DNA from 3 places in the Sutcliffiella sp. NPDC057660 genome. Region 3 is predicted to be linked to each of the others. Evidence: riboswitches for the same ligand, from Rfam matches in the RefSeq annotation. Region 3 holds a riboswitch; each other region holds the start of a gene.

Region 1 (3,244 bases), on a different contig from region 3:
TTTCCAATATCTGCTCGTGAGGTCCCGCTGTAACCCCGACAACCAGCTTATCTTCACTCAGGGCCTCACTCCCCCCTGATTCACTGCTCCCACATGCAGTAATAACTGATAATAATAGTGCTGTTACCAAAAATCCTAATATTTTCTTCATCCTACTCTCTCCCTTTTCCAATTATCTTTTCGATTACTTCAAATGCTTCCAAAATATCAGATGCTTCATATTCCCTTTTCATAAAGTGGATCGACTCTGAAGGAAGCAGGGTATTATTGGCGATTTTTTCTAGAGTCTCCCTATCATTGATGGAAAGGCCAAGATCGTGGAGCCTCATTGGAAGACCTGTTTTTTCAAAAAATGCAGCAAGTTTGGTGATTTCCTCTACTTTACCTTCCAATGCCAGTTGAACGAGTATTCCATATGCTACTTTCTCTCCATGAAGAAGATGATGGGTGGAGGGAATTTTCGTCAGTGCATTATGTACAGAATGTGCGGCTGCTATCCTTCCATAGTAATCTGCATAGCCACCTACCATTCCACCGAGCATAATGATGGCGTCGGTGACAGCTCGGAAACTGGATGTGAGCGTTCCCTTCTCCATATCAGCAAGAGCTTGAATTCCTTCTTCCAATATAATTTTTTTACAAAGCTCGGCTGATTGCAGCCCAATTTGCACTGGTACTGGAATGGTATTGAGGTCGTAAATAAGGCTCTCCGCCTCATACCATTTAGCAAGTGTATCCCCGATGCCAGCCTTGAAAAACTGTATTGGTGCTTTGAGCAAAATCTCAGGTTCCACCAAGACCATAAGCGTACTTTTAGGAAAAATGGTATACCGCTTAAACTGGCCACTCTCCGAATAGAAAACACTTAGTGGGGTCCAAGCGGCACATGTGGAAGCGACTGTAGGAACCAGAACAACTTCCACTCGCATTTCGTAGGCCAACGCTTTAGAAAGATCTAACACTTTTCCTCCGCCCAACCCGATAATGATGTCCGCATCCCATGATTCTGCAGTTTTTCTTAACCGTCTGACTTCCTCATCCGAACATTCTCCACTGTAGTGTTCAAAGTGCACCTGTAGGGATCCGAAATCAGGAAGATAAGATTTCACGGCATGCAGTGATTTTGTTCCATGTACGATGAAGACTCTTTGAAACCCATTTGAGTCTAAAAATTCAGGAAGTTTTCCAAGTACTCCCACCTCCGATTGATAGATAGCCGGTGCACCTTGTACGTTGATCATTTCATTCCTCCCTCCCAGTGTTGTAATACAACAAAAAATCCTCCCTTGAAAACAAGAGAGGATGAGAAAACTAAAAATCGTCCTCTCTTATCTTCCAGAACATTGTTGTTCTGCAGGAATTAGCACCTTTTCTAGCGTTCTAGAAAGGTTGCTGGGCGTCATAGGGCCAGTCCCTCTGCCACTCTTGATAAGAGTTGTAATTTTTGAAACTATTGAATTTTTAAAAGATTAAAGTTAGTATATGTTGCTGAAAAGCTTCTGTCAATAAGTTTTTTGAAATAATAAAATGTAAGCGTTTTACTACGCTAATCTTGTAAATAGATTGTCACCTTTGAACACCGCTGTTGATTTCCGCACTAGGCGCAGCGACCCAAGGGGCGGTGCTGGAGCCTCCTCGGCTTCGCCTGTGGGGTCTCCAGTCTACCGCTATCTCCCGCAGGAGTCTTCGCCTATTGCTCCAATCAACAGCTAGATTCTTAAAACCTACACTAGAAATTAACAAGGCCTGCTTAATAAAAGCAGAAAGTTAATAAATATAGTTGAAGTTTTCCTGTGCGCCAAGAAACTCCAATTAGTCGATAAATTGCTCGGCGAAGGACAGTTGGTTTTTTACTTGTTGGAATCCTGTGCCGCCTTGGCTGTTTCTGGCTCCTACTACATTTTTGGGCTGTAGGATTTCATAGATGTCTTCTTTGAATAACGGGGAAAATTGTTGATATTCCTCGATGGTCAAGCCTAATAGGAACTTTTGGTTGTTTATGGCATACAGGACTATTTTTCCGATTATTTCATGTGCCTGTCTGAATGGCAGCCCCTTTGTTACAAGGTAATCTGCAATATCTGTTGCATTGGAGAAATCCTGTGATACAGCTTGGTGCATCTTATCTTTGTTGACAGTCATGGTAAGGATCATCGGGGCAAGAAGGCGCAATGAGCCGTCGAGTGTTGCCACTGTATCGAACATCCCTTCCTTGTCTTCCTGCATGTCTTTGTTGTAGGCAAGCGGCAGCCCCTTCAAAACAGTCAGCAGACCTACGAGGTTGCCATATACTCTGCCGGTTTTGGCACGGAGAAGCTCCGGGACATCTGGATTTTTCTTTTGAGGCATAATACTAGATCCCGTGCAAAAGGCATCGTCTAGTTCAATGAATTGAAACTCCTGACTCGACCAGATGACAAGCTCCTCTGAAAGACGTGAAATATGTGTCATGATCAGTGAAGCGTGTGACAGGAACTCGACGATAAAATCCCTGTCGCTGACTGCATCCATGCTGTTCGGATAAACCATATCAAACCCTAATAATTCTGCGGTCTGCTGTCTATCGATCGGAAAGGTTGTTCCAGCAAGTGCGCCGGCACCAAGTGGCGACCAGTTTATGCGTTTCAAGCTGTCCTGCAATCTTTCTTTGTCACGTTCAAGCATCCAAAAATATGCTAGAAGATGGTGAGCAAATGAAATAGGCTGTGCTCGCTGAAGATGTGTGTAGCCTGGCAGAATGGTGTCAATATGATCCTTTGCCTGATTCATTATCGCTTTTTGCACGTCGTTCAAAAGTCCAATGATCGATTTCGTCTGCTTGCGAAGATACAGATGCATATCTGTCGCGACTTGATCATTACGGCTTCGTCCTGTATGAAGCTTTCCTCCAACAGGTCCTATCTCATCTATCAGCAGCTTTTCAATGTTCATGTGAATATCCTCATGCTCCACAAGAAACTCTACATTTCCATTGTTAATTTTTTGCTGTATCGTCAATAGTCCCTCTTTGATTGTATTTGCGTCCTCAATGGCGATTATTCCGCAGTCCCCGAGCATCTGCACATGTGCGATACTGCCTTCGATGTCTTCACTTGCCAACTCTTTATCGAAAGTAATAGAGGCAGTGAATTCTTCTACTAGCTTGTCGGTTTCCTTGGTGAATCTTCCGCCCCATAGTTTAGACATAGGATGATAGCCTCCATTTCCAAAAATAAGTTTAATAGCTTGCTACTTTTTCTTTTTT
Region 2 (3,244 bases), on a different contig from region 3:
CGTCTCCAGCACCCGCTGCCCAAGAAGCAGTGCTCCCGCCGCTACGAACAATCCTCCCCAAAAAATTCCTTGGTCTGTGTCCATGATGCCTGCACCGACCAGCGGACCAACGGCATTTGCGACATTGTTCATGCCTGCCGAGAAGGCTTCGAATACGCCCATCACGATAACAAGGACCGATAAGACCGGGACCGACTTTTTTGACTTCACCCATTTGTCTATGAATCTATGCTCCAGCAACCAGGCAGCCGCAATCGCGATGAAGAAGGCGACTACCGGTGTAAGAAGCCAAAACAGTACAATCCAAGCAAGCTTTCCGGCAAATACAGATTGATAGACGATTCCTGCACCGACTACCGACCCGACTGTCACTTCGCTCGTGGATAGGGGGATGCCGAATAGATTCGCTAAAAATAGGGATAGTGCCGCGGACGTAATGACAATCAGTGCCACCGCAACGGTAAAAGTACTTTGCGGCACAATCCCGCTTCCCATCGTTTTGACCACCTCTCCGCCACCGAGCCACGCTCCAAAGAACACGGCGATCCCACATAAAACCAAAGCTGCATTTCTCTTCACAACGCCTGACCCATAGGCGATTCCCATGGATGCTGCCGCACCGCTCGCTCCAATATTCATGGCGAAAAAAAGACCAACGATGACGGCTATGGTAACTAGCATGCTTCTTCCTCCTTTAACCTCAGACCATCCCTAATTTGTATGAAGGCCGCATTCCGTTTTGCCGCTGCCGACCCAGCGCCCTGCCCTGGAGTCCCCTCCGTCGCCGACCGCCTGCGTACAGGGAAAGCAGCCGATGCTCGGATAGCCATGGTCATGCAACTCGTTATAGGGCAGATCTTGCTTGCGGATGTGCATCCAGACGTCCTCCCACGACCAATGGATGAGGGGACAGATTTTGATGTTCTGGAACTTATCATCCCGATTCAGAAAGTTTGTTTGTGCACGAGTCGGTGACTGCTCCCTTCTAAGACCGGATATCCAAGCCTCTTTCGGGGTTAAAGCTTCCCTTAGCGGTTCCACTTTCCTTATCTGACAGCATCGTCCCGGATCTCTTTTCCAAAGGGCGGTTCCGTGAATGGCGGCCTGTTCCTCCAATGTGAGCGCTGGCTTTCTTTTTTCGATTTGAAGGTTTGGGAACCGCGCTTCTATCTTCCTGATCACCTCATAGGTTTCCGGAAAATGTAGCTCAGTGTCCAGGAACACAATGTGTGCATCGGGCTTCACCTCGTAAATCAGATCAATCAGGACCATCGCCTCCGCCCCAAAGCTTGAGGCATAGACAATTTCGTTATCCCTGTAGGTGTGGTAGGCCCATTCGAGCAATTCCTTTGCACCTTTTGTTTTGGTCTCCATCGGAAAATGGGAAACTTCTTTCCAATTCTTGTACGTTATTTTCTCCGTCATCTGTTTTGCTGCTCCTTTCTTGTCCACGAAAAAAGGCAGCCCTTCTGCATGTGTGTACATGCAGAAGGACCGCCTCTAGTTTTCTAGTCAGCGCCTATTGATTTTTCTGAAGGCGAACCTTCTCATTTTTTTCGATCTGAATGACTTTTCCATCCTGTACCACCAAGGTGATAGATCCGAATTTCACAGATTGCAGCATTCTTTCCAAATGAACCATGACATCTTCCCATTCCGCCGATTTCAGATTGGCTCGCCTCCTCTATTCAAATGCTCCGACGCCTCTAAGGGGGGAAAGCGCCAGAGCTGGACAGTAAGCAAACTTGGGTCTTAGAAAATAAAAAACGCCTCTCCCATTTGGAAAAGGCGCATAAATTAAATATGCAGCACCTTATCTTCCAAAATGGGTATCCATTTTGCTGGAATTGGCACCTTGCTTACAGCAGGTTGCCGGGCTTCAACGGGCCAGTCCCTCAGCCGCTCTAGATAAGCGTCTATTATTGTTTGAACGATGTTAGCTACGTTTGTTACTGCTTGATATTAAAATTAATCCTACCATACACATATGAATTGTCAACAATGTTTTTGCCTATTTTTTTGAATTTTTTATTTTTTGGGAGGATGGTCCTAGACTTGTCGATTCCCCTCTATGCAAAAAAGCTGCAGATGTAAAAACACCTGCAGCTTTTTCTTATATACACTTATTCATTTCAATCTCTTTACGTTTTTCCGTCACCAGTACATTCAGATGGCGATACAGGTTGACGAATTCTCCTGGCAGCAGACCGCCGTACTCTCCGTCCAGGTTCAACTGCATTTTCTCATCGGTATGGACCTTTACACGGTTGGCTTTTGTGTAGATCACATGAGGATCCTTCACGTGCTCACCGCGAAGAGCAAGCGTCGCGACACGGATAAAGTCGGCGATGTTTGCTTTCTTCAAAATGATCAAATCAAACATCCCGTCGTTCATGCAGGAGTCCGGTGCAAGCTTCTCGAATCCTCCGACAGAGTTGGACAGTGATACGAGGAATAGCATGATTTCGCCTTCAAAGATTTTTCCATCATATTCGATCTGTACATTGGTCGGTCTGATCGAAGGCAGCATTTCCATCCCCTTCAGGTAGTAGGCCAGCTGTCCGATGATCGTTTTCAGCTTGCTAGGAACCTCATAGGAAAGCTCGGTCATTTTTCCGCCACCTGCGATGTTCATGAAGTATTGGTCATTGGCTTTCCCGATATCGACCGGCATCGGGACTCCGTTTGCAATGACATCGACACATGCGATGATGTCATCTCTCGGCAGGTCAAGGGCGCGCGCAAAATCGTTGGTCGTTCCAACCGGGATGATCCCTAGCTGTGGACGATAATCCTGTTCCGCAAGTCCGTTGACCACTTCGTTGATTGTTCCGTCACCACCTGCAGCGACAACCAGGTCATATCTGCGTTCAACCGCAAGCCTTGCAGCCACCGTCGCATCTCCATGACCGGTGGTAGCATGACAGGAGGCTTCATATCCAGCCTGTTCCAACCTCACTAAAACCTCTGGCAAGTGTTTTTTAAACGCTTCACGCCCAGATGTTGGATTATATATTACTCTCGCTCGTTTCATTTTCCCATCATCCTATATTTATATTTAAACGCTTCTATATTAAATTCTCTCGATGTCTACTGGCACTTTTTGAAGTCACTCTAATTTAACTATAATTTCCAAACGAACCTGGGTCAACCTCAAAATGACCCCAGATAACATATTAGCCTATTCCCAGCATCAGATGCAATTAAAACGAAAATTTCGAGAACCGTAAACTTTGTAACAAAA
Region 3 (3,244 bases):
TGTTTTGCAATCACACTCTGTCACTGTCCTTCCACCCTTTTCATATCAGATGCTTTCCACTTTCAAAGTGGATTTTCCTGTTGCTGTGAAAAGTGCCTGGTCCAGATCCTTTTTCAGATCTTCGATGGATTCAATTCCTACAGATAGGCGAATCAAATCTTCTGTTACGCCTGTCTTTTTCAAATCTTCCCCTGTAAGCTGCTGATGAGTGGTTGATGCTGGATGAATAATCAAGGATTTAGCGTCTCCTACATTGGCTACATGTGACCAAAGCTTGATGGAATCAATGGCTTTTCTTCCCGCTTCTCTTCCACCTTTAATTCCGAAATTTAGAATGGAACCATATCCGTTTCTCAAATACTTTTGAGCGGATGCATGCGCCGGATGTCCTTGAAGACTAGGGTGGGATACCCACTCAACAGCGGGATGATCTTGTAGGAATCTTGCAAGCTCTGTTGCATTTTCGTTATGCTTTTCCACCCTTAGGTGAAGCGTCTCCAATCCTTGTAGAAGAAGAAATGCACTTTGAGGACTTAAGCATGCGCCAAAATCGCGCAAAAGCTGGACACGAAGCTTAACAGCATAAGCAAGGTTTCCGAAGGCTTCTGCATAACGAATGCCATTATAGCTTTCATCCGGTTCAGTAAAGTCTTGGAATTTAGGATTATCCCAGTTGAATGTACCTCCATCCACCACAATTCCTCCGATTGTCGTTCCATGGCCGCCAATCCATTTAGTTGCCGAATGCACCACAATATCCGCTCCCCACTTGATCGGATTGCAAAGATATGGAGATGCAAAAGTATTATCTATAATGAGTGGTATGTCATGATCATGTGCAACATTGGCAACACCTTCAACATCTAAAACATGTAAGCTTGGATTTCCAATGATTTCGCCGAAAATCGCTTTGGTTTTTGGGGTTATCGCCTTTCTGAAGTTCTCAGGATCCGTTCCATCCACAAAGAGCACTTTTATCCCATACTTCGGCAATGTGACAGCAAATAGATTATAGGTTCCTCCATACAGATTTCCTGCTGCAACGATCTCATCACCGGCATGGGCAATGTTTAATATGGCAAATGCTATTGCAGCCATGCCGGAGCTGGTTGCAACGGCCGCCACTCCACCTTCCAACAGCGCAATTCTCTTTTCCAGCACATCGACTGTCGGGTTTCCAATTCTCGTATAGATGTTGCCGAATTCATTTAGGGCAAATAAATTCTGGGCATGCTCAGTATCATTGAACACATACGATGTTGTCTGATAGATGGGAACTGCTCTGGAACCGGTAGTCGGATCAGGAGTTTGCCCTCCGTGTAACAATAGCGTTTCTAATTGATAAGCATCATTTGTATTGGTCATGTCATTACCTCCGTTTTTAATTTTTAATAAATGCTACCCTTAAAATAAGTGAGTGTTCCGTATTCCTGTTGATTTCCGTTCCAGGTGTTCGCTTTCCGCGGAAAGCGAAGCCTAGTGCGAAATCAACAGCGGTGTTATTACCGCTAAAAATAAAAACCCCTTCATAAGAAGAGGTTTTTTCCTCCTCTTATCTGTCAGGCGCATAGTCCGCCTGCAGGAATTAGCACCTTTTCAGAAATAGATTAACTGTTCCTGATGGTTGCCGGACTTCATAGGGCCTGATCCCTCGGTCACTCTCGATAAGAGATATTCAGTTTTTTGTTCATTACGTTAATTCATTAAATGTATGATTGATTTACTATCTACCATATTGAGTAATAACGGATAATATTACTTTTAATTTTCCCCCTTTTTGAACAGATAAAAAGCCTCTTCTATAAGAAGAGGCTTTCATTGAAGGTCCTCTTCTTATCTCTCAGAAAAAAATTCTGCAGAAATTAGCACCTTTTCAACATCATTGAAGGTTGCCGGGCTTCACAGGGTCTGTCCCTCCACCGCTCTTAATAAGAAGTTTTGCTATTTGATTTTAAAAGAAAAATACTTTTTGCAATTATAACAACAGTCTCAAGCTGAAGTCAACAAACTTTTCTAAATATACCGAATAAATAATATCTATTATTTACCAACAGGCAAAATACTTGAAAGTCAAAAAAGGTCAAAGTATACTATGGCTAAACCTTAATGGTCAAAGAAAGTCAAACAATTCTCAAGGAGGAAGCAAAGAATGATTTGTCAAAAATGCGAAGAGAATCAAGCAACTATTCATGTTAAGTTCCAATTTAATTCAGAACAAAAGCAACTTGTCCTATGCTCATCCTGCTTTGAAGAAGAAAGAGCAAAATTACAGACGCCGTCTGGATTCTTGCAAGGATTTTCCGGACACACTCCATTTTGGGAGCATGATCATCGACCTAATAAAGAGTCAAATTCCAAAGATTCTAAAGAGTCCAGACACGGCGGTGGAATTCTGGACAAATTAGCCAAAAATGTAACGAATCTTGCTAAAGCAGGATTGATTGACCCTGTTGTGGGAAGAGAAAAAGAAATCAAGAAAGTAATTGAAATTCTAAACAGACGAAACAAGAACAATCCCGTACTAATCGGGGAACCTGGAGTAGGTAAAACAGCCATTGCAGAAGGACTTGCACTTAATATTTCTACCGGAGATGTTCCTGCCAAGCTTCAGAATAAAGAAATCTATCTGTTGGATGTCGCCTCACTTGTTGCCAATACAGGTATTAGAGGTCAATTTGAAGAAAGACTGAAGCAAATCATCCACGAACTGCAGGAAAGAAAAAATGTCATCCTTTTTGTGGATGAATTGCACTTAATTGTAGGAGCAGGTTCTGCGGAAGGGTCCATGGATGCAGGTAATTTGCTGAAACCGGCATTGGCCAGAGGTGAGTTGCAGCTCATCGGGGCTACAACCTTGAAGGAATACCGGCAAATAGAAAAGGATGCTGCATTGGAACGACGCTTTCAACCTGTTATGGTAAAAGAGCCTACTCCTGAAAAGGCTATTGAGATCATTAAAGGTATCCAATCCAAATACGAGGAATTCCATCAGGTTTCCTATACTGAAGAAGCGATAAATGCCTGCGTCAGCCTGTCACACCGCTATATTCAGGATCGTTTCCTGCCTGATAAAGCCATTGATTTGCTTGATGAAGCAGGATCTAAGAAGAATTTAACCTTGGATGTAATGGACGCGGAGAGAATTAACTACCGACTGGCACAGATTGAAAATGAAAAACAAAAAGCTTTGGATGAAGAGAAATACGAATACGCTGCAAAGCTGAGAGATGAAGAAGCAAAACTT

The links. A riboswitch is a leader RNA that binds a small molecule or an ion and turns the genes downstream of it on or off. The one in region 3 is predicted to bind S-adenosylmethionine.
Region 1: linked by a shared signal. The riboswitch ahead of ACFVAD_RS10660 (iron-containing alcohol dehydrogenase family protein) and the one ahead of ACFVAD_RS03510 (O-acetylhomoserine aminocarboxypropyltransferase/cysteine synthase family protein) in region 3 are both predicted to bind S-adenosylmethionine.
Region 2: linked by a shared signal. The riboswitch ahead of ACFVAD_RS21330 (YezD family protein) and the one ahead of ACFVAD_RS03510 (O-acetylhomoserine aminocarboxypropyltransferase/cysteine synthase family protein) in region 3 are both predicted to bind S-adenosylmethionine.

The regions. Positions count from the first base shown of each region.
Region 1 is NZ_JBHVHV010000008.1:86,963-90,206, reverse strand. It holds gene ACFVAD_RS10665 (MetQ/NlpA family ABC transporter substrate-binding protein) at 1-151, opposite strand, end outside; gene ACFVAD_RS10660 (iron-containing alcohol dehydrogenase family protein) at 153-1,241, opposite strand; SAM riboswitch class I at 1,326-1,435, opposite strand; gene argH (argininosuccinate lyase) at 1,813-3,186, opposite strand; gene ACFVAD_RS10650 (argininosuccinate synthase) at 3,218-3,244, opposite strand, start outside.
Region 2 is NZ_JBHVHV010000022.1:45,900-49,143, reverse strand. It holds gene ACFVAD_RS21340 (sulfate permease) at 1-681, opposite strand, end outside; gene ACFVAD_RS21335 (phosphoadenylyl-sulfate reductase) at 712-1,425, opposite strand; gene ACFVAD_RS21330 (YezD family protein) at 1,520-1,642, opposite strand; SAM riboswitch class I at 1,811-1,915, opposite strand; gene ACFVAD_RS21325 (diacylglycerol kinase) at 2,114-3,034, opposite strand.
Region 3 is NZ_JBHVHV010000003.1:56,024-59,267, reverse strand. It holds gene metX (homoserine O-acetyltransferase MetX) at 1-24, opposite strand, end outside; gene ACFVAD_RS03510 (O-acetylhomoserine aminocarboxypropyltransferase/cysteine synthase family protein) at 46-1,365, opposite strand; SAM riboswitch class I at 1,550-1,671, opposite strand; SAM riboswitch class I at 1,831-1,935, opposite strand; gene ACFVAD_RS03505 (ATP-dependent Clp protease ATP-binding subunit) at 2,150-3,244, shown strand, end outside.